DNA from 3 places in the Noviherbaspirillum sp. ST9 genome. Region 3 is predicted to be linked to each of the others. Evidence: predicted binding sites of a transcription regulator. Region 3 holds the regulator's gene; each other region holds the start of a gene.
The links. The regulator sigma-54, encoded in region 3, starts transcription at its own class of promoters, with help from an activator protein. The targets are predictions, from matches to a motif close to TGGCANGNAANCTGCTTT.
Positions count from the first base shown of each region.

Region 1: ACNOHI_RS18525 (CmpA/NrtA family ABC transporter substrate-binding protein) is a predicted target of sigma-54. The motif match lies at 4,135-4,152, and genes of this name have one in related genera.
Region 2: ACNOHI_RS05030 (PEP-CTERM sorting domain-containing protein) is a predicted target of sigma-54. The motif match lies at 4,565-4,582, and genes of this name have one in related genera.

Region 1 is NZ_JBLWFR010000007.1:402,734-408,730, reverse strand. It holds gene ACNOHI_RS18550 (EAL domain-containing protein) at 1-1,116, shown strand, start outside; gene ybaK (Cys-tRNA(Pro) deacylase) at 1,189-1,680, shown strand; gene plsY (glycerol-3-phosphate 1-O-acyltransferase PlsY) at 1,714-2,319, shown strand; gene tsaD (tRNA (adenosine(37)-N6)-threonylcarbamoyltransferase complex transferase subunit TsaD) at 2,321-3,349, opposite strand; gene ACNOHI_RS18530 (ANTAR domain-containing response regulator) at 3,424-4,047, shown strand; gene ACNOHI_RS18525 (CmpA/NrtA family ABC transporter substrate-binding protein) at 4,375-5,562, shown strand; gene ntrB (nitrate ABC transporter permease) at 5,572-5,997, shown strand, end outside.
Region 2 is NZ_JBLWFR010000002.1:366,205-372,201, forward strand. It holds gene ACNOHI_RS05005 (AraC family transcriptional regulator) at 1-441, shown strand, start outside; gene ACNOHI_RS05010 (hypothetical protein) at 475-888, opposite strand; gene ACNOHI_RS05015 (hypothetical protein) at 1,133-1,357, shown strand; gene ACNOHI_RS05020 (c-type cytochrome) at 1,403-1,789, shown strand; gene ACNOHI_RS05025 (peptidase U32 family protein) at 1,794-3,764, opposite strand; gene ACNOHI_RS05030 (PEP-CTERM sorting domain-containing protein) at 3,934-4,491, opposite strand; gene ACNOHI_RS05035 (BON domain-containing protein) at 4,971-5,267, shown strand; gene ACNOHI_RS05040 (copper-binding protein) at 5,316-5,660, opposite strand; gene glgA (glycogen synthase GlgA) at 5,918-5,997, shown strand, end outside.
Region 3 is NZ_JBLWFR010000004.1:501,272-507,268, forward strand. It holds gene ACNOHI_RS11530 (deoxyguanosinetriphosphate triphosphohydrolase) at 1-819, shown strand, start outside; gene ACNOHI_RS11535 (enoyl-CoA hydratase/isomerase family protein) at 816-1,907, opposite strand; gene hpf (ribosome hibernation-promoting factor, HPF/YfiA family) at 2,061-2,408, opposite strand; gene ACNOHI_RS11545 (RNA polymerase factor sigma-54) at 2,501-3,997, opposite strand; gene lptB (LPS export ABC transporter ATP-binding protein) at 4,017-4,757, opposite strand; gene lptA (lipopolysaccharide transport periplasmic protein LptA) at 4,759-5,307, opposite strand; gene lptC (LPS export ABC transporter periplasmic protein LptC) at 5,345-5,926, opposite strand; gene ACNOHI_RS11565 (KdsC family phosphatase) at 5,936-5,997, opposite strand, start outside.

The sequences.
Region 1 (5,997 bases), on a different contig from region 3:
GTTGCCGAACGCTTGCAGCGATGCCTGCGCCGCGGCGATACGCTTGCCCGCCTTGGCGGCGATGAATTCGTGCTGGTGCTGCCATCCATCGATGATGACCATGCTGCCGCGTCGGTGGCGCAGAAAATCCTCGATGAACTCAGGAGCACTTTCTACGTCAACAGTCACGAATTGCATGCAGGCTGCAGTATCGGCATCAGCCTCTATCCCGACGACGGCGAGGATGCGGACACGCTCATGCGCGCGGCGGACACCGCGATGTACCATGCCAAGGGCAAGGGACGCGGCAACTATCAGTTCTTCATGCAAAGCCTGAATGTCGCCGCGCAGTACCGGCTTGCGATCGCCAACCAGCTGCGCCAGGCGATCTCCCGCGGCGAATTCAGCCTGCATTACCAGCCGCAGGTCGACATGGAGCGCGGCAAGATCGTTTCAGCGGAAGCCCTGCTGCGCTGGTTGCAGCCGGATCGCGGCTTCATTCCTCCGGCGGAATTCATTCCGATTGCCGAGGAAACAGGATTGATCACCCAGATCGGTGAATGGGTCTTGCGCGAGGCGTGCCTGCAATTGCGGCGCTGGCGCGATGCAGGGCATACGGAGTTGTGCATGGCCGTGAATCTGTCAGCGCGCCAATTGCTTCAGCCGGATTTTGTCGGCAGTGTCGAGCGCATCCTGCTGGAAACGGGCGTGCCGGCGGCAGCGCTGGAGCTGGAGATCACCGAAAACTTCCTGATGCATCCGAGCGAGGAAAACCTGGTGCCGCTCACGCAGCTGAGCGAAATGGGCGTGCAGCTTTGGGTGGATGACTTCGGCACCGGTTACTCGAGTCTGTCCTACCTGAAGCGTTTCCCCATCCATGCGCTCAAGATCGACCAGTCTTTCGTGCGCGGGATCGGACAGGCGCAGCATGATGCGGCGATCACCAATGCCATCATCGCCATGGCGCACAGCCTGAACCTCAAAGTGATTGCCGAGGGGGTGGAGACGGCCGATCAGGCCGCTTTCCTGCGCGCGCGGCAGTGCGTGTTCGCACAGGGCTACTACTACAGCAAGCCAGTGCCGCCGGCCGCTTTCTGCGAACTGCTGTGCCGCCAGCCGCTCCTGTCGGCGGCATGACAAAAGCGCAAGGAAGGTCGAAAACCGCTGTTCTTGCTGCATAATTGTGGCCAAAATTTTTTGGCACGTGCCATGGCAAAGAAAGAACACGTATCCGAAACGCCCGCCACGCAATTCCTGCGCAAGCAGGGCGTCGCATTCACCGAGCATCCCTACACCTATGAAGAGCACGGGGGCACCGCCGTCTCCTCGCGCGAACTGGGTGTGGACGAGCATCATGTGGTCAAGACGCTGATCATGCAGGACGAAGCGGCCAAGCCCCTGGTCGTGCTGATGCACGGCGACCGCAAGGTGTCGACCAAGAACCTGGCACGCCAGATCGGCTGCAAGTCCGTCGAGCCCTGCAAGCCGGAGGTGGCGAACCGCCATTCCGGCTTCCTGGTCGGGGGAACCTCGCCTTTCGGTACCCGCAAGGCCATGCCTGTCTATGTCGAGGAAAGCATCCTCGCGCTGGACAAGATCTATATCAACGGCGGCAGGCGCGGCTATCTGGTCGGCATCGATCCGAAAGCCCTCGCCAACGTCCTGCCGGTCAAAACGGTCAATTGCGCGCTCGACGAGTGAGCGCCGCGTACCCAACAATCTGAAAGGGAGAGAATGTCCACAGTGCTGTTTGCCATCGCCGCCTACCTGATCGGCTCCGTCTCGTTCGCTGTCGTCGTCAGCAGCCTCTTCGGCCTGGCCGACCCGCGCACCTACGGATCGAAGAATCCGGGCGCAACCAACGTCCTGCGCAGCGGCAACAAGGCCGCGGCGGCGCTGACGCTGCTGGGGGATGGTTTCAAGGGCTGGCTTGCCGTGTGGCTGGCGATGCGTTTCGGCGAGCAGTATGGCGTTGGCGACGCAGGTATCGCATTGGTGGCAGTGGCGGTGTTTCTTGGCCACCTGTGGCCTGTGTTCTTCCGCTTTGTCGGCGGCAAGGGCGTGGCGACGGCACTGGGCGTGCTGCTTGGTTTGAATGGCTGGCTCGGGCTTGCGACGCTGGTGACGTGGCTGGTGATTGCGTATGCCTTCCGTTATTCCTCGCTGGCGGCCCTGGTGGCCAGCATTTTTGCGCCGTTTTACTACGGCCTGCTGTTCGGCGTGGATGCCAAGTTGCTGGCGGTCGGCATCATGAGCGCACTGCTCATCTACCGTCACCGCCAGAACATCGCCAACCTGCTGGCCGGCAAGGAAAGCCGGATCGGCAGCAAGAAGAAGTAAGTCAGACCACGCGTAGTTCGTCCAGTGGCCAGCGCGGACGGACATTGAACCCATAATCGCGCTTGGCCGCCTGCGGATTGATCTGCAGGCGCATCGCCCCCGCGAAAGCGATCATCGCGCCATTGTCGGTGCAGAATTCCAGCTCGGGATAGAACACACGGAAGCGCCGTTTCTGCGCCGCCGCGTTCAACGCTTCCCGCAGCTGCCGGTTGGCGCCGACGCCGCCGGCGATCACCAGCCGCTTCAGGCCGGTTTCCTTCAGCGCGGACAGGCATTTTGCGACCAGCACATCCACGATGGCGTCGACGAAGGCGCGCGCGATGTTTGCCTTGTCCTGTTCGCAGATATTCACCACATGGTTTTTCACGAGCGTCAGGACGGCGGTCTTCAGGCCCGAGAAGCTGAAGTTGAGATCCTTGGAGTGCAGCATCGGACGCGGCAGCTTGTAGGTGCCCGGATCGCCGAATTCGGCCAGGCGCGAAATTGCCGGACCGCCGGGATAGCCGAGGCCGAGCAGCTTGGCCGACTTGTCAAAAGCTTCACCTGCAGCGTCATCCATCGTTTCACCGAGCAGGGTGTACTGGCCAACGCCGTCCACGCGCATCAGTTGCGTGTGACCGCCCGAGATCAACAAGGCAACAAACGGGAAGGAGGGCGGATCCTTCGATAGCAGCGGGGAGAGCAGGTGGCCTTCGAGGTGATGGACACCCAGCACAGGCCGGTCGAGCGCGAGGCCGAGTCCGCAGGCGACCGAGGCGCCGACCAGCAGTGCGCCGGCCAGGCCCGGTCCTTGTGTATACGCGATTGCATCGATTGCCGGACGTGTGACTTCCGCTTTTGCCAACACCTGTTCCAGCAAGGGAATCGCGCGCCGGATGTGGTCGCGCGACGCCAGTTCCGGCACCACGCCGCCGTATTCCTCATGCATGGCGACCTGCGAATGCAGGGCGTGCGCAAGGAGGCCGCGTTGTGTGTCGTACAACGCCAGGCCGGTTTCGTCACAGGAGGATTCGACGCCGAGGACAAGCATGGGATGGGGGGCTGGATGGCAAGGTTCTTGCAAAGCCCTATTTTATAGGATTAGCGCACAGAGGTTCTCATACCATGAACGACTCCAAACAGCTCAAGATCGTTGTCATCAACTCACTCGTCGTTCCCGAAGGCGCGGACCGGGCCGCGCAACTGCAGGCGGAACGGGCCCGCGCGATCCGCATCGGTCTGCTCGAAAGCGGCTACAACATCCTCGCGGCGCTGCCGCCGGATGCCGACCTGGAAGAGCAAATCGCGCAACTGCAGCCCGACGTGATCATCGTCGACGAACAGTCCGACGCCGCGCTGAAAAAGGTAGTGTCCGCCACTGCCAATGATCGTCGCCCCATCGTCTGCTTCACCGAGGACAACGACAGGGAAAAGATGCATGCTGCCATTGAGGCAGGCGTCTCTGCCTATGTCGTGGCAGGCCTCTCGGCAGAGCGGGTGAAGGCGGTGCTCGACGTGGCCATCGCGCGATTCGAGGTGGACCAGAAGCTTCGCCATGAGCTCTCCGAAACCAAGCTCAAGCTTGCCGAACGCAAGGTCATCGAACGCGCCAAGGGTTTGCTCATGGAGCGCCATCATTGCACCGAGGACGAGGCATACAAGAAGCTGCGCCGCCTCGCGATGGACAAGAACCTGAAGCTGTCCGAAGTGGCGCAACGCATGCTCGATGTCGTCGATCTGCTCATCTGAGCGCCCTTTTTTAATGCAACGCACGAAATGAGTGCGCCAATCCCGCTTAATCTGGATCAAATATGTAGGAAACCGGCTGACAATCGTTGGCACACCACTTGCAATTAGGGATCAAGCGCCAACGACGGCGCACCGACTGAATACCCCGTCCTGACCAAAGTTGGTGAGGGTGGTTTGGACAAAGGCGTCCGTTCACGCGCGTTTCGACTCGCAGTGACGGACGCCTTTCTTTTTGCCAGTTTCGAAATCATTCATGAGGAAATCATGACTATAAAAGGATCCAAAACGAACCTGACTCGTCGCAGCCTGATCAAGGCAGGTGCCGCAATGACTGCAGGCGCCTTCGGAGGACTGGCCACGCAAGGCGCATGGGCCGCAGGCTCCGACAAACCTGAGAAAGAAGAAGTCAAGGTCGGCTTCATTCCGCTGACCGACTGCGCTTCGGTCGTCATGGCATCCGTATTGGGCATCGACAAAAAATACGGCATCAAGATCACGCCGACCAAGGAAGCATCCTGGGCGGCGGTGCGCGACAAGCTGGTCAACGGCGAACTGGATGCGGCGCACGTACTGTACGGCCTCGTCTACGGCCTGCATCTCGGCATGAGCGGACCGAAGAAAGACATGGCAATGCTGATGACCTTGAACCACAACGGTCAGGCCATCACCCTGTCGAAAAAACTTTCCGACAAGGGCGCCGTGGACGGTGCTTCGCTGGCCAAGCTGATGCAGGCCGAGAAGCGCGAGTACACCTTCGCGCAGACCTTCCCGACCGGCACGCACGCGATGTGGCTGTATTACTGGCTTGCTGCGCACGGCATCGACCCGATGAAGGATGCAAAGATCATTACCGTGCCGCCGCCGCAGATGGTTGCCAACATGCGCGTCGGCAATATGGACGGCTACTGCGTGGGTGAGCCCTGGGGCCATCGCGCCATCATGGACGGCATCGGCATCACCGGCGTCACCACGCAGGACATCTGGAAAGACCATCCGGAAAAGGTCCTCGGCACGACGGCCGAGTGGGTAAAGAAATATCCGAACACGGCGCGCGCCATGACTGCCGCGGTGCTCGAAGCCAGCAAGTGGATCGATGCGGGACTGCAGAACAAGATGAAGATGGCCGAAACCGTGGCCGACAAGTCCTACGTCAACACCAGCGTCGATGCCATCAACCAGCGCATCCTCGGCCGCTATCAGAACGGCCTGGGCAAGACCTGGGACGATCCGAACCACATGAAGTTCTTCAATGACGGCTATGTGAACTTCCCGTACCTGTCCGACGGCATGTGGTTCCTGACCCAGCATCGCCGTTGGGGACTGCTGAAGGAAGACGTCGATTACCTGGCCGTTGCGAAGCAGATCAACCAGATCGACCTGTACAAGGATGCGGCCAACATGGCCAAGGTGAGCGTGCCGAAGGATCCGATGCGGTCCTCCAAACTGATCGATGGCGTGGTGTGGGACGGCAAGAACCCGAAGATGTATGCAGGTTCCTTCAAGATCAAAGTTTAAGAGGCCATCATGAGCGCAGTCATGGAAAACGTACTGAACAAGCCGGTCGAGCCGGTGTCCGAATCACCGCCAAAGAAAATGGCGAAGAAGCAGGTCGTGGCACCCACACCTGAAAGGAAGATGTCCTTGAAGCCCTTCGTCCTTGCGGTACTTCCGCCCATCTTCGGCCTAGCCCTGCTGGTCCTCGTATGGGAAATCGTCGCCGCCAAGAGCAACGGCTTTCCTACGCCCATGGTGACGCTGGAGCATGCGATCAAGCTGTTCTCCGATCCGTTCTACCAGAAGGGGCCCAATGACCAGGGCATCGGCTGGAACCTGTGGTCCTCGCTCAAGCGGGTCGGTATGGGCTTCGGCATGGCCGCGCTGGTCGGCATCCCGCTGGGCTTCATGATCGGCCGTTTTAAGTTCCTTGCGGGCATGTTCAATCCCATCGTC
Region 2 (5,997 bases), on a different contig from region 3:
CGTTTTGACGCGGCGCTCCTCGCATGGCCGGTACGCAATGCCGATGTCGGCCTGTATCCCGTGCTGCAGCAGCATGCGGAACAGTTGTTGCGCGAGAAGCAGCGGGCGCAGGCGGATGCGGGTATCGTCGCGCAAGTACGCGGCGCCATCGTCCGCAACCTTGCGCAGGACAGGGTGCGCCTGGCGACGATCGCGGAGGAATTGACCATGACCCAGCGTACGCTGCAGCGCAAGCTTGCCGACGCGGGCGTGACCTTCCAGCAGGTGCTGGACCGCACGCGGCACGAACTCGCCATCGATTACCTGAAGCGCGAAAGGCTAAGCCTGGCCGAGATCGCTTTCCTCCTGGGTTACCAGGAGCAGAGCTCGTTCTGCCATGCATTCAAGGAGTGGACCGGTAAGAACCCCGGCGCGTATCGGGAAGGCCTGGAACGAAACTAGGGCGGGAACGGGTTCCAATCCCGCCCTATGTGCTCAGGCCGTTTCGTGGAAGAAGGCGCCTTGGCGCGTTTCGAGGATATGCAGGGCGGGGACAGGCCATGGCAACGGTTGCATGTCGAGGCGGCGCGGACCGCCGGGATGCTTCACCGGCCGCGGCTGGTATGCCGCGACCGCGTCATACATGCGCATCACCCGGCTGATGGCATCGATCACTTCCTCATCGGTCAGTATTCCGACCGTAGTCTTGATCTCCTGGCTGATGCTCCTGAGCGGGAAGCGCGAGATCCCGCCGACGAGGGTGTTGAAATCATCGGCCACTTCGGCTGGAAGGTCGCGCTGCTTGAGCTTGATCAGCTTGCTCAGTGCAGCGTGGAGGCGGTCGCGTCGCTCGCCCGTTCCAGTCAGGACGCGCATTGCGGATTGCAGTTGTCGCCAAGCAAAGGACATGTGGTCTCCTATTGATTGCTGGTGATGCGCTTCTATGAACGCTCGGTTACCGTTATTGCCTGTTTATGCTAGGACCGAAGCTTGGCGATTGAAATCGTTCGAAAGGACGATAAAGCGGATGATGGCAATATCACTGGGATTGTCTATCTGCTAACATACTGGATTTTTTTACAGCGCTGTTGTTTTATACAGTAGTTGTGCTAAAGTAAGGACTCGATCAACGACGAAACATTGGAGGACTGACATGGCACACCTGAACAATTCCTTCGGCGCACGCTTTGGCCTTGAATACGCCCCGACTTCGTTCCTGCTCCGTTTCGGCCGCCGCGAAATTTTCGTGTGCCGCGACTTCCGCAAGCGCTACTACCGCGTCAATCCGCTGATCGATTGCAGCACCGGGGTGGAAGCCGGCCATCTTGAACTCCTGTTGTGGAAGAAGTGGCTGGTCATCCTGTCCCGCGCGCGTTAAATTGCTGTTGAACCTGCCGCAGCGGCGGGGCAAGGGAACGGCGTAATGAACGAAATGTTGAAACGCAAACTCATCGGATTGCTGCTTGCGTGTACTGCAAGTGCGTCGGTCGCACAGTCGATGCTGATCCCGAAGCCGAGCGAAGGCCTGATGCCCAATCCCGCCAAGGGAAAAACCCTGTTTGCCGCCCAGTGCGCTGCCTGTCATGGCGCGGATCTGAGAGGCAGCGACAAGGGACCGTCCATGCTGCACAAAATCTACGAACCGTCCCATCACAGCGACGCCGCCTTCCAGTTCGCCGTCAAGAACGGGGTGCGGGCGCACCACTGGAAGTTCGGCGACATGGCGGCCGTGCCCGGGCTGACACCCGATGACGTCGCGCACATAACCGCCTATATCCGCATGGAGCAGAGGAAGGTCGGAATCCAGTAATGCTTCAGGCGGCCGGGCGCTTGCGATGGAAGACCAGCGGGCTGTACGGCACCGCCGACGGCGGAGGCGAGTTCAGGATGTTCGGCTTCATCGCCCCGACCACATGCATTTCACAGGGCTTGCAGTCAAAACGCAGCGTATAGCGCTCGTTGCCGCTGACCAGCGTCATCGGATCGGCCCGCACCTGGCCCTGTACGCCTTGTACGCCCTTTGCCTGCTTCGGACAGAGGTTGAACGAGAAGCGCAGACAGTGCTTGGTGATCATCAATGACACCTCACCCGGTTCCTCGTGCGCTTCGTAAGCCGCGTCAATCAATTGCACGCCGTGCTTTTGATAGAAGGCGCGCGCCTTCTCGTTGTACACATTCGCAAGGTAGCTCAGTTGTGATTCGGGATAGGCGGGGCGCGGTTCTGCCGATGCCTTGCGCGGCGGGCGCTGCCAGGAGGCGAGGCGTGCTGTTTCATGCGCTTCAATGGCATCACGGCGCAGCGCATTGATCGCCGCTGCCGGTACGAACCACGGCTTCGACAGCTTCGGTTCCACGTTGCCCGCCTCGAACATCGTATTGCCGAGCTTGCCCAGGCTGGAGCGCAGGGAGGCTTCCGCCTGCACGGGCTGCTGCGCAGGCTGGAACGCAATGGCCGCGTCGGTCGTCGTGGTGATGCCGTCCTCGTCGCACGTGGCAAGGCGCAGGCCGTCCGCATGTTCGGTCAGTGTCAGGTGCAGCGTTACCTTGCGCTCTGACGACTTCTTGTTCAGTGCGCCTTCCCACTGGTGGTCGCGGTTGCGGTGGATGACGGTGCCTGGCTTGAGGCCGGGCAGGGCGCTCAACTGTTCATTCGGGAAAACGCGCCAGCGTTGGCCGTCCTCGTCCTCACCGAGCCTTTCCACCTTGTTGGCCTGGAGTCCGACGGTATTGCGCTTGTTCATGTAATTCAGGCCGTCCCCATTGGCCATTGGGGCGTCCGTCACCATGTCGAAATGATCGGCGCCCATGCGCGTCACCGTCCCCAGTTCCACCCCTACATATTTCGGCGAATCGAAAGCGCCGATGTCCGCCAGTCGGCCATTCGCAAAATAGTCTGTATGGCCGCGATGGAAGTTCTTGTCCACGTCGGGCGTGAACATCAAGCGCGTGCTGCCGCTGGACGCGCGGGCGAACTCGGGGCGCCGCTCCAGGATTTCGTCGAGCAACATCCGGTAATGACCGGTAATGTTCTTCACATAACCCATGTCCTTGTAGCGTCCCTCGATCTTGAACGAGCGGATGCCGGCGTCGACCAGCGCTTCGAGATTGCGGCTCTGGTCGTTGTCCTTCATCGACAGCAGGTGCTTTTCATAGGCCACCACGCGTCCCTCGCCATCCGTAAGGGTATAGGGCAGGCGGCAAGCCTGCGAGCAGTCGCCGCGATTGGCGCTGCGGCCGGTGTCGGCATGGGAGATGTAGCACTGGCCCGAAAACGCGACGCACAGCGCGCCATGGATGAAGTATTCAAGCGGGGTGTCGACTTCCGCCCGGATCCGGCGGATTTGCTCCAGCGTCAGCTCGCGCGCGAGCACCAGTTGGGAGAACCCGACCGCACCAAGGAAGCGCGCCTTCTCCACCGTGCGGATATCGCACTGCGTGCTCGCATGCAACTGAATGGGCGGCAGGTCCATTTCGAGCAGGCCCATGTCCTGCACGATGAGGGCATCGACGCCGGCATCGTAAAGTTGCCAGATCTGCTTGCGCGCGGCGTCCAGCTCGGCGTCATGCAGGATGGTGTTCAGCGTAACGAAGATGCGCGCATGGTAGCGATGGGCGAAATCGACCAGTCCGGCGATGTCCTCGATCGAATTGCTTGCATTGTGGCGGGCGCCGAACGAAGGCCCCCCAATGTAGACCGCGTCGGCCCCGTGGAGGATGGCTTCGCGTCCGATCTCGGCGGTTTTGGCGGGCGAGAGCAGTTCGAGATGGTGGGCGGGGAGTGACATGGCGGGGTCCAATCGGGCGAAGGCGGAAATTATAGCCAAAGCACGACCCCGGCAGTGGGAGAGAAGTTCCGGGGAATGGGCATCCGGTAGGATGCCTTCCCCGGTCTAATTATTGAAAGTCAGGAATGGCGTAGAGTTATTGTTAATTGCATAGCCTGTAACGCCCATGTCACGCCTGGGTGTCACCGCGACGCTGCCTGCGCGACAACCACATTCCGGCCATGCCGATGCCCAGCAGCGTCAACGGCAGGGGCTCGGGTACGTGGGTTTCGCCACCGCTGAACGTCGTGTAATGGCTGATACGTTCAATATTGCAGTTTCTGCAACCCGACATGCCGGTAATTCCAAGAACTTGCGCGTCGGAAAAGACGAGCTTCGTCAACTCTGCAATGTTCTGGAAGAAAAAGGTGTCAGCTGCAACGTTTAGCCCGCCGATGCCGAATTTGACAGCGAAGAAACCTGGCGTATCAGGGGCGACATCGATGAACCACTGATCGAGCGTGCCCGGGTTCTGGGCGGCGGTGCTGATGTCGACTTTTGAGTCCAGTTCCAGATCCTGGCCGGTGATCGCTTCGATGGCAGCCAGCTCCGTCGCATCGCCGGAGTTTCCTGACAAGGTCTGGCCGATCTTGACGTCCAATGTGTAGGCTGCGGCTGGCAGGCTGGCCACGCTGAGTACCAGGCCTGCACAGGCAGCGACTCCTGTGGCAATGAAACGCTTGAACATATGATTCCCCTCGTAAAGTTGAATAAAAGGACTTGATTGACAAAACGCAATGGCAGCTTGCGTCACCATAGGTACAGCAAAGTCAATGCCAAATAGTTAACTCTTTGTTTTGACTGGCATTCATCGCCGAATACGGACGGACGCTGTATGAGATGTAAGCGTGGTCGACAAAAAGTGAGATTTATCAATGCCTTACGAAGCCGTACGGAAAAATTCTGTCTTATCGGATATGCAATATTCCAAGGGGAATGAATAAAATTTCTGCGGCCCAAAAATCTGGGCAGTAAATTTCCGTGCGGCTCGGATTAGCCCGATTCGACTGACTTTGCGCAAACGTTTTGCCAGCCAGAAGTGTCAATTCCATCGACAAAGAAGGGGTATTCAAACCGTTCGGACAAACGCTGCGTGGGGAATTTTTTTGCGCCCACGCGTTGTCATAACCTTCAGTTCCCTTACCTGATACGAACAATGGAGGTGCAATGAAAACCACAGGTCTCATTCTTGGCGCGGCATTCTTGCTTGGCGCCTGTGCCACGCCAAATCCTTCTCCCGACGCCCAGTTATCGGCGCGCGTAAAACAGGAAATTGCCCAGACGGAAGGAATCGGGGGTGCGCGCTCGGTGAAGGTCGAGTCGGCGAAGGGCGTCGTGATCCTCTCCGGCTTTATCGGGACGGAGAAGCAGAAGAGCGACGCGGGGCAAACCGCGCTGAAGGTTTCCGGCGTGCAGCAGGTCTTCAACAACCTGCAGGTGATTAACCGGAGTTCCGGAGAGTAGGGATGGGAGAGGTGCGGCCCGCGAGGCAGGCCGCGATGGAAGAACGGATTACTGCGCGGCTTCCATCTTCACGACGGTGAGCGCACCTTTTACCTTGTCGGCGTCAAAGCGGATCTTGTCCCCGACCTTGACCTGATCGAGCATCTTCGGGTCGGCGACGCGGAACACCATCGTCATGGGCTCCATGTCCAGGCGGTAGATCCGGCCGTGCTTGATGGTGATCTTGCCAGCGCCCTTGTCGATCTTCTTGACTTCACCGGCGGAGAGCTGCGCAGCGGCCGTCGTGTCCGCGGCTGCGCCATGATGCCCCTTGTGCGCATCCTGGGCGATAACGGATTGCGCGGATGCGAGGCCCATGAGCAGGGCAAGAGCAAGCTTGGATACGTGTTTCATGTTTTCCTTCATGGTGCGAGTGGAACGTGGAGACAGGCCAGTGGCCGACCCGCACATTGTGCCTACAACCAACGCGTCGGGCAATGTCTCGAAGGGAATCCTTCACCTCCCTGGAAGTGCTTGACCATCGGTTCGCAGACGCTTTGAAATGAAGGCAACGAAAAATTGATATTTGACAGGAGGGAAATCGGGTCGGCGAATTATTGTGGCTTTTTCCCATGGCGGGAAACACAACAACACGATCCGGAGTCACCACATTGAACGCACGCGTTCTTATCGTCGCATCTGAAGCAGTCCCCCTCGTCAAAACCGGCGGTCTCGCCGATGTCATTACTTC
Region 3 (5,997 bases):
GCGCTGGACGCGTGCATGAAGGAGTACGGTGGCTTCGAACATAACCTGCAAAGCTTGCGCGTCGTCGATCAGCTTGAGGAGCACTACGGGGCATTCGATGGGCTGAACCTGATGTTCGAAACGCGCGAAGGCATCCTCAAGCACTGTTCCACTTCAGATGCAAAGACGCTGGGAGAAGTTGGCCAGCGCTTCCTCGATAAGAAACAGCCGACTCTGGAGGCGCAGCTGGCCAACCTCGCCGACGAGATTGCGTACAACAATCATGACATCGACGACGGCCTGCGTTCGGGCTTGTTGACCACTGGCCAACTGGACGAGGTGGATTTCTATGCGCGTCACCGGACAGAAGTGGAACGCGCCTACCCCGGCATCACCGGACGCCGTGCCATCCATGAAACCATCCGGCGCATGATCAATGCATTGATCGTCGATCTGATCAATACTTCGAAGGCCCGCATTGAAAGCACCCAGCTCAAGTCCATTGAGGACGTGCGCAACGCGCCTCCCATGATCGCGTTCTCCGCGGAGATGAACAGGGAGGCCGCACAGTTGAAGCATTTCCTGCGTCACAACCTGTACCAGCACTACCAGGTCAACCGCATGACCAGCAAGGCGCGACGCATCATTCGCGAATTGTTCGAGGCATTCATGCGTGAACCGCGCCTGCTTCCCCCGGATTACCAGACAGGTCTGCGCGACGGCGCGACTGCCGACCAGATGCGGGCGCAGGCGCGCAAGGTCGCCGACTATATCGCTGGCATGACGGATCGATACGCGATGCGCGAATTCCGCCGCCTTTTCACCGTCGAAGAAATCTAGTCCAGCGTGCGCAGGGGGTGCGCATGCGCCGGCCATGCCGGTTCAAAGAAGCGCTCGATCATTTCCGTGCTGACGCCGGCCAGTTGTGCCGGCGACCATTTCGGCGCATTGTCCTTGTCGATCACCACCGACCTGATTCCTTCGAGCACTTCGCCGTTCTCAAAACTGCGGCGCACCATGGTACGCTCCATGCGCAGGTTGTCCGCAACGCCCATCGTCCTTCCACGACGCAGCTGCGACAAGGTCACGCACATCATGAGCGGCGAGCGTTTGCTCATGGTGTCGAGTGCTTTTCGTGCAAATGCGCTGTCGTCTTTCCTGAGAGAGTCCGCAATCGACAGCACATCGTCATGTGCAAAATGCCGGTCGATTGCGCTGCGCTCGGTAGCGAGCACGCTTGCTGCAGGTTCAGCCTGCGATGCGAATCGCGACGCGAATTCACGAATGGCGTCGGGCAGTCCGGAGGAATCTACGGACTCAAGCATGGCGGAGAGCGAAGCAAGTTCCGCAGCAGGCACAAACACGTCGGCGAGGCCGGCATACAGGGCATCGGCAGCGCCGATGGTTTCGCCGGTGACGCCGAGGTAAGTGCCGATTTCGCCGGGCACGCGCGACAGGAAATATCCCCCGCCCACATCAGGGAACAGGCCAATGTTCACCTCCGGCATCGCCATCTTCGTGCGCTCGGTGACGATGCGCAGTCGGTTGGATTCGCCCCCTTGCGCAACACCCATTCCACCCCCCATGACGATGCCGTCCATGACGGCGACATACGGCTTGGGATAGAAGTGGATGAGATGGTTCAGTGCATACTCTTCCGTGAAAAAGTCTTCCAGCGATGCGCTTCCGCCCTGCGGATTCGCCCGTCCCGCGTCGTAAAAGAAACGTATATCGCCACCCGCACAAAACGCACGCTCGCTGCTACTGCGGATCGCCACTGCGCGCACCGCACTATCGCTGCGCCACGCGATCAATGTCGTCGTGAGCGCGCGAACCATGTCGAGCGACAGGGAGTTCAGTGCTTTGGGGCGATCAAGCGTGATGAAGCCGATGTTGTTCTTGATATGGGTCTGGACGAATTCAGTCATGGCCGGCAAGTAAGTACGGGAAGCGGATCATTGTATCGGCAATGCCAGAAGCTCGCAGTCGCACGCCCGACATTCGCCGCGTGGCGGCGGCCAAATAAAAAGGGCGCATTGATGCGCCCTTGATCGTCATGGCCCTGACGGGCCGGAGAAATGTCACGCAGCGGCCGATGTGTCCGGCATGCGCTTGAACGATTCGTGCTGGTGGTCCTGGATCTTTGTCTTGTACTTCAGTACCTGACGGTCCAGTTTGTCAATCAATGTGTCGATGGCAGCGTACAGGTCTTCCGCAAAACTCTCGACATGAATGACGTTGCCCCGTAGTCGCAGATTGACTTCTGCTCTCTGTCTCTTTTCCTTTTCTGACGGTTTTTCCACACCCAAGATGACTGCGATATCAATGACATGGTCGAAATGGCGGATGATGCGTTCCAGCTTGGTTTCCGTATATTCGCGGATGGCCGGTGTCAGTTCGAGGTGATGTCCACTGATTGTAAGATTCATACAGCGCTCCTATGGATGGCGTCGCTGGAGGTTCGCACGTGCCCGCGTAGTCGAGCTACGCCGAACACAGCAACTACACTACAACACGAAAGCTACAGGGATTTGCGCAGATTGACTGGAGGGATTTTCAGGGCTTCGCGATACTTCGCGACGGTACGTCGTGCCACGACCATGCCTTGCTCCCCCAACATATCCGCAATTTTGCTGTCTGAGAATGGATTCTTGGGGTCTTCTGCTCCTATCAATTGTTTGATCAGCGCGCGGATTGCCGTCGATGAAGCTTCGCCCCCCGCTTCTGTGGCGACGTGGCTGCCGAAGAAGTACTTCAACTCGAACATGCCATGGGGGGTCAGCATGTACTTTTGAGTTGTCACACGAGAAATAGTACTCTCGTGTAAACCCAGTGTATCAGCAATTTCACGCAAGACAAGAGGGCGCATGGCGACGGCGCCATGGGAGAAGAAATTGCGTTGGCGGTCGACAATCGCCTGGGCGACGCGCAGGATCGTGTCGAAGCGCTGGCGCATGTTCTTGATCAGCCACTTGGCTTCCTGCAGCTGCGAAGTAAGCGACCCCTCACCCTTGCTCTGCTTGAGGATGTTGGCGTAGAGGGCATTCACGCGCAGGCGCGGCATGACGTCATGGTTGAGGAAAACCTGCCAGCCGTTCTTTGTTTTCTTGACAATGACGTCGGGGACGACGTAATCGGACGCATCCGAGGCAAACAGCGCGCCGGGGTGCGGATTGCAGCTGCGGATGACCGCCTGCGCCTCACGCAGGTCTTCTTCGTCGCAGTCGAGTGCCTTCTTCAGCTTGTTGAAGTCGCGCTGCGCGAACAGGGCGAGATGATTTTCGACGATGTCCAGCGCGCGGCGGCGCGTCACGAGCGCAATTTTCGGAAAGCGACGGATCTGGATTGCAAGACACTCGGATGCATTGCGTGCACCGACGCCTGCGGGCTCAAAGCTCTGGACCAGTTTCAGTGCGACGGCGAGTTCCTCGAGTTCGATCCCGAGCTCTTCCGGCAGACGTGCGTGGATTTCCTCGAGCGGTTCTTCAAGGTAGCCGTTGTCATTGAGCGCGTCGATGATCAGTTCGACGAGTGCGCGGTCGCGATGCTCGCGCACAGTGACGCGCATCTGCTCCAGCAGGTGCTCGCGCAGTGTGACTTCGTGGGCCTCGAGCTGAGGGCGTGCGTCGTCGTCTTCGGGCGCCTTTGAGGTGCGCGCGACGTCGTCGAAACTCCAGTCGCTGTCGCCGGAGCTGGCATCCGATCCCTCTGCGTTGCCACCTTCAAACGCACCTTCGGGTTCTTCGGATGAAGACGCGCTGCTGCTGCCTTCCGCTGCCGGTGCTTCCGTCGTGCTGCCGTTTGCCGTCGGGGATGCGCTGATGGCGCCGTCAGCAAGCAGGCGAACGGAATGGTCGAGGGGATCGTCGACCCGCTCCAGCATCGGGTTGTCCGAGAGGATCTGTTCCAGCTCCTGGTGCAGCTCGAGCGTCGACAGCTGCAGCAGGCGGATCGACTGTTGCAACTGGGGCGTCAGCGCCAGATGTTGCGAGATTCGAAGTTGGAGTGTCTGTTTCATACGTTCTGGTCTTCTTCCGTCACATCCGGAAGTGTTCACCCAAATACACGCGCCGCACCGACTCGTTTGCAATGATGTCGTCAGGACGGCCGCTTGCCAGGACTGAGCCCTGGTTGATGATATAGGCTCTGTCGCAAATGCCCAAGGTCTCCCGCACGTTATGGTCGGTAATCAGCACGCCGATGCCGCGTTCCTTGAGGAAGCGCACGATGCGCTGGATTTCGATGACCGCGATCGGATCCACGCCCGCAAACGGTTCGTCGAGCAGCACGAAGCGCGGGTTGGTCGCCAGGGCACGCGCGATCTCGACGCGACGGCGCTCGCCGCCCGAGAGCGAGAGCGCCTGGTTTTCGCGCAGGCGCTCGATCTGCAATTCGGCGAGGAGCGTGTTCAGCCGCTTGTCGATTTCAGCCTTGGAAAGCGGCTTGTCGTCGATACGTTGCAATTCCAGCACCGCGCGGATGTTGTCCTCGACGCTGAGCTTGCGGAACACCGACGCTTCCTGCGGCAAGTAGGACAAGCCGAGCGTGGCGCGCCGGTGAATGGGCAGGCGGGAAATCGCGACGCCGTTGAGATCGATTTCTCCGGCGTCCGACGGCACCAGCCCCACGATCATGTAGAACGACGTTGTTTTGCCGGCGCCATTCGGACCGAGCAGGCCGACTACTTCACCGCTCGCAACTTGCAGCGAGACATCGTGCACGACCTGGCGCGTGCCGTAGCTCTTTTGCAAACCGTTGACTACCAGTGTGCTCGTCATCTCATTTGTCCTTTGATTCGGAGCGTGGCTGGATAATGGCCTTGATACGGCCGCCGCCGGGCTTGTTTGCACCGGTCGCCGTGTTGTTCACGGTGAAAAATTCGGCGCGGCTGTCGTAGGAGATGAACTCGCCTTCAACTTCGTCGGTCGGCTTGTTGCCTTCGAGGCGGCGCATCTTTGCCTTCGAGAACAGTTTCACCATTTCGGACTTGCCGTCGTATTCGATGCGTTCTGCTTGACCTTCCATCCACTGATTCGGGCCGGCGTCGCGCTTCTGGCGAAAGGTCGCCACGCCGCCAGGCGGTGCGAACAGCGTCGCGAACTGGTAGCCGGCGGGATCCTGCGATACCACCAGCTTGTGCGCGCGCATGATCAGCGTGCCGCGCGTCAGGATCACGTTGCCGGTGAAAGTATTGACCTGCTTGATGTCGTCATAGGCCATCTGGTCGGCCTCGACATTGGTCGGCTTGTCGGAATCGGCTTTTTCCGCGTGCGCATTGCCTGCGACCATCGCGATCAGCGTCATCAGCAACAAGAAAAAATGTTTCATGAAAGATCTCGAATAGGAAGCATCAAGTTATACCGAATCAGCGCACGCGGGCTTGATACGTGCCATGAACATTGCTCGTCAGGTTGAACTCCCGCGTTGCATTGTTCGCCACCATGCCCGTACCCGTCAGCTTGGCGCGGTCCGTCGTGATTTCAACCGGCTTGTCGGTCTTCATCACATCGTCGTCCGGAAGCACCAGCATGTACTCGGTACGGATACGAATCGGCTCCGCCGTTGCGGATGCCGGCCTGTCCATGCGCACGTTTCGGTACAGGTGCACCTGGCTGTTGTCGCTGTTGACGCGCGCGCGCTCCGCACGAATGGTCATCGGTGCATTGGCATCGCGGATATTGCTCACGACAGGATTCACGATGTCGTACGAATCATCCTGCGGATTGTGCGTCATTCTTTCGCCGGCAACATGGTATTGCGCCGAGCCTGTCTTCGACAACTTCACGTAGCTGAACTTTTCAACGTAGAAATCAGGTTCACTGCGCTCCGGGCTCGGGACAACCGTATCGGTCGCGCGGCGCATGACTTCGTACAGCCAGAAACTGGCCAGTGCCAGCACGACCAGCGGCGCGAGTGTCATGAATAACCGGATGCGCCATGGCCGCATGCTCTGCACCTACTTCAGGTAGGGCGCCAGCGCCGCTTCGTAATTGCCCTGGGCGCGCATGATCAGGTCGC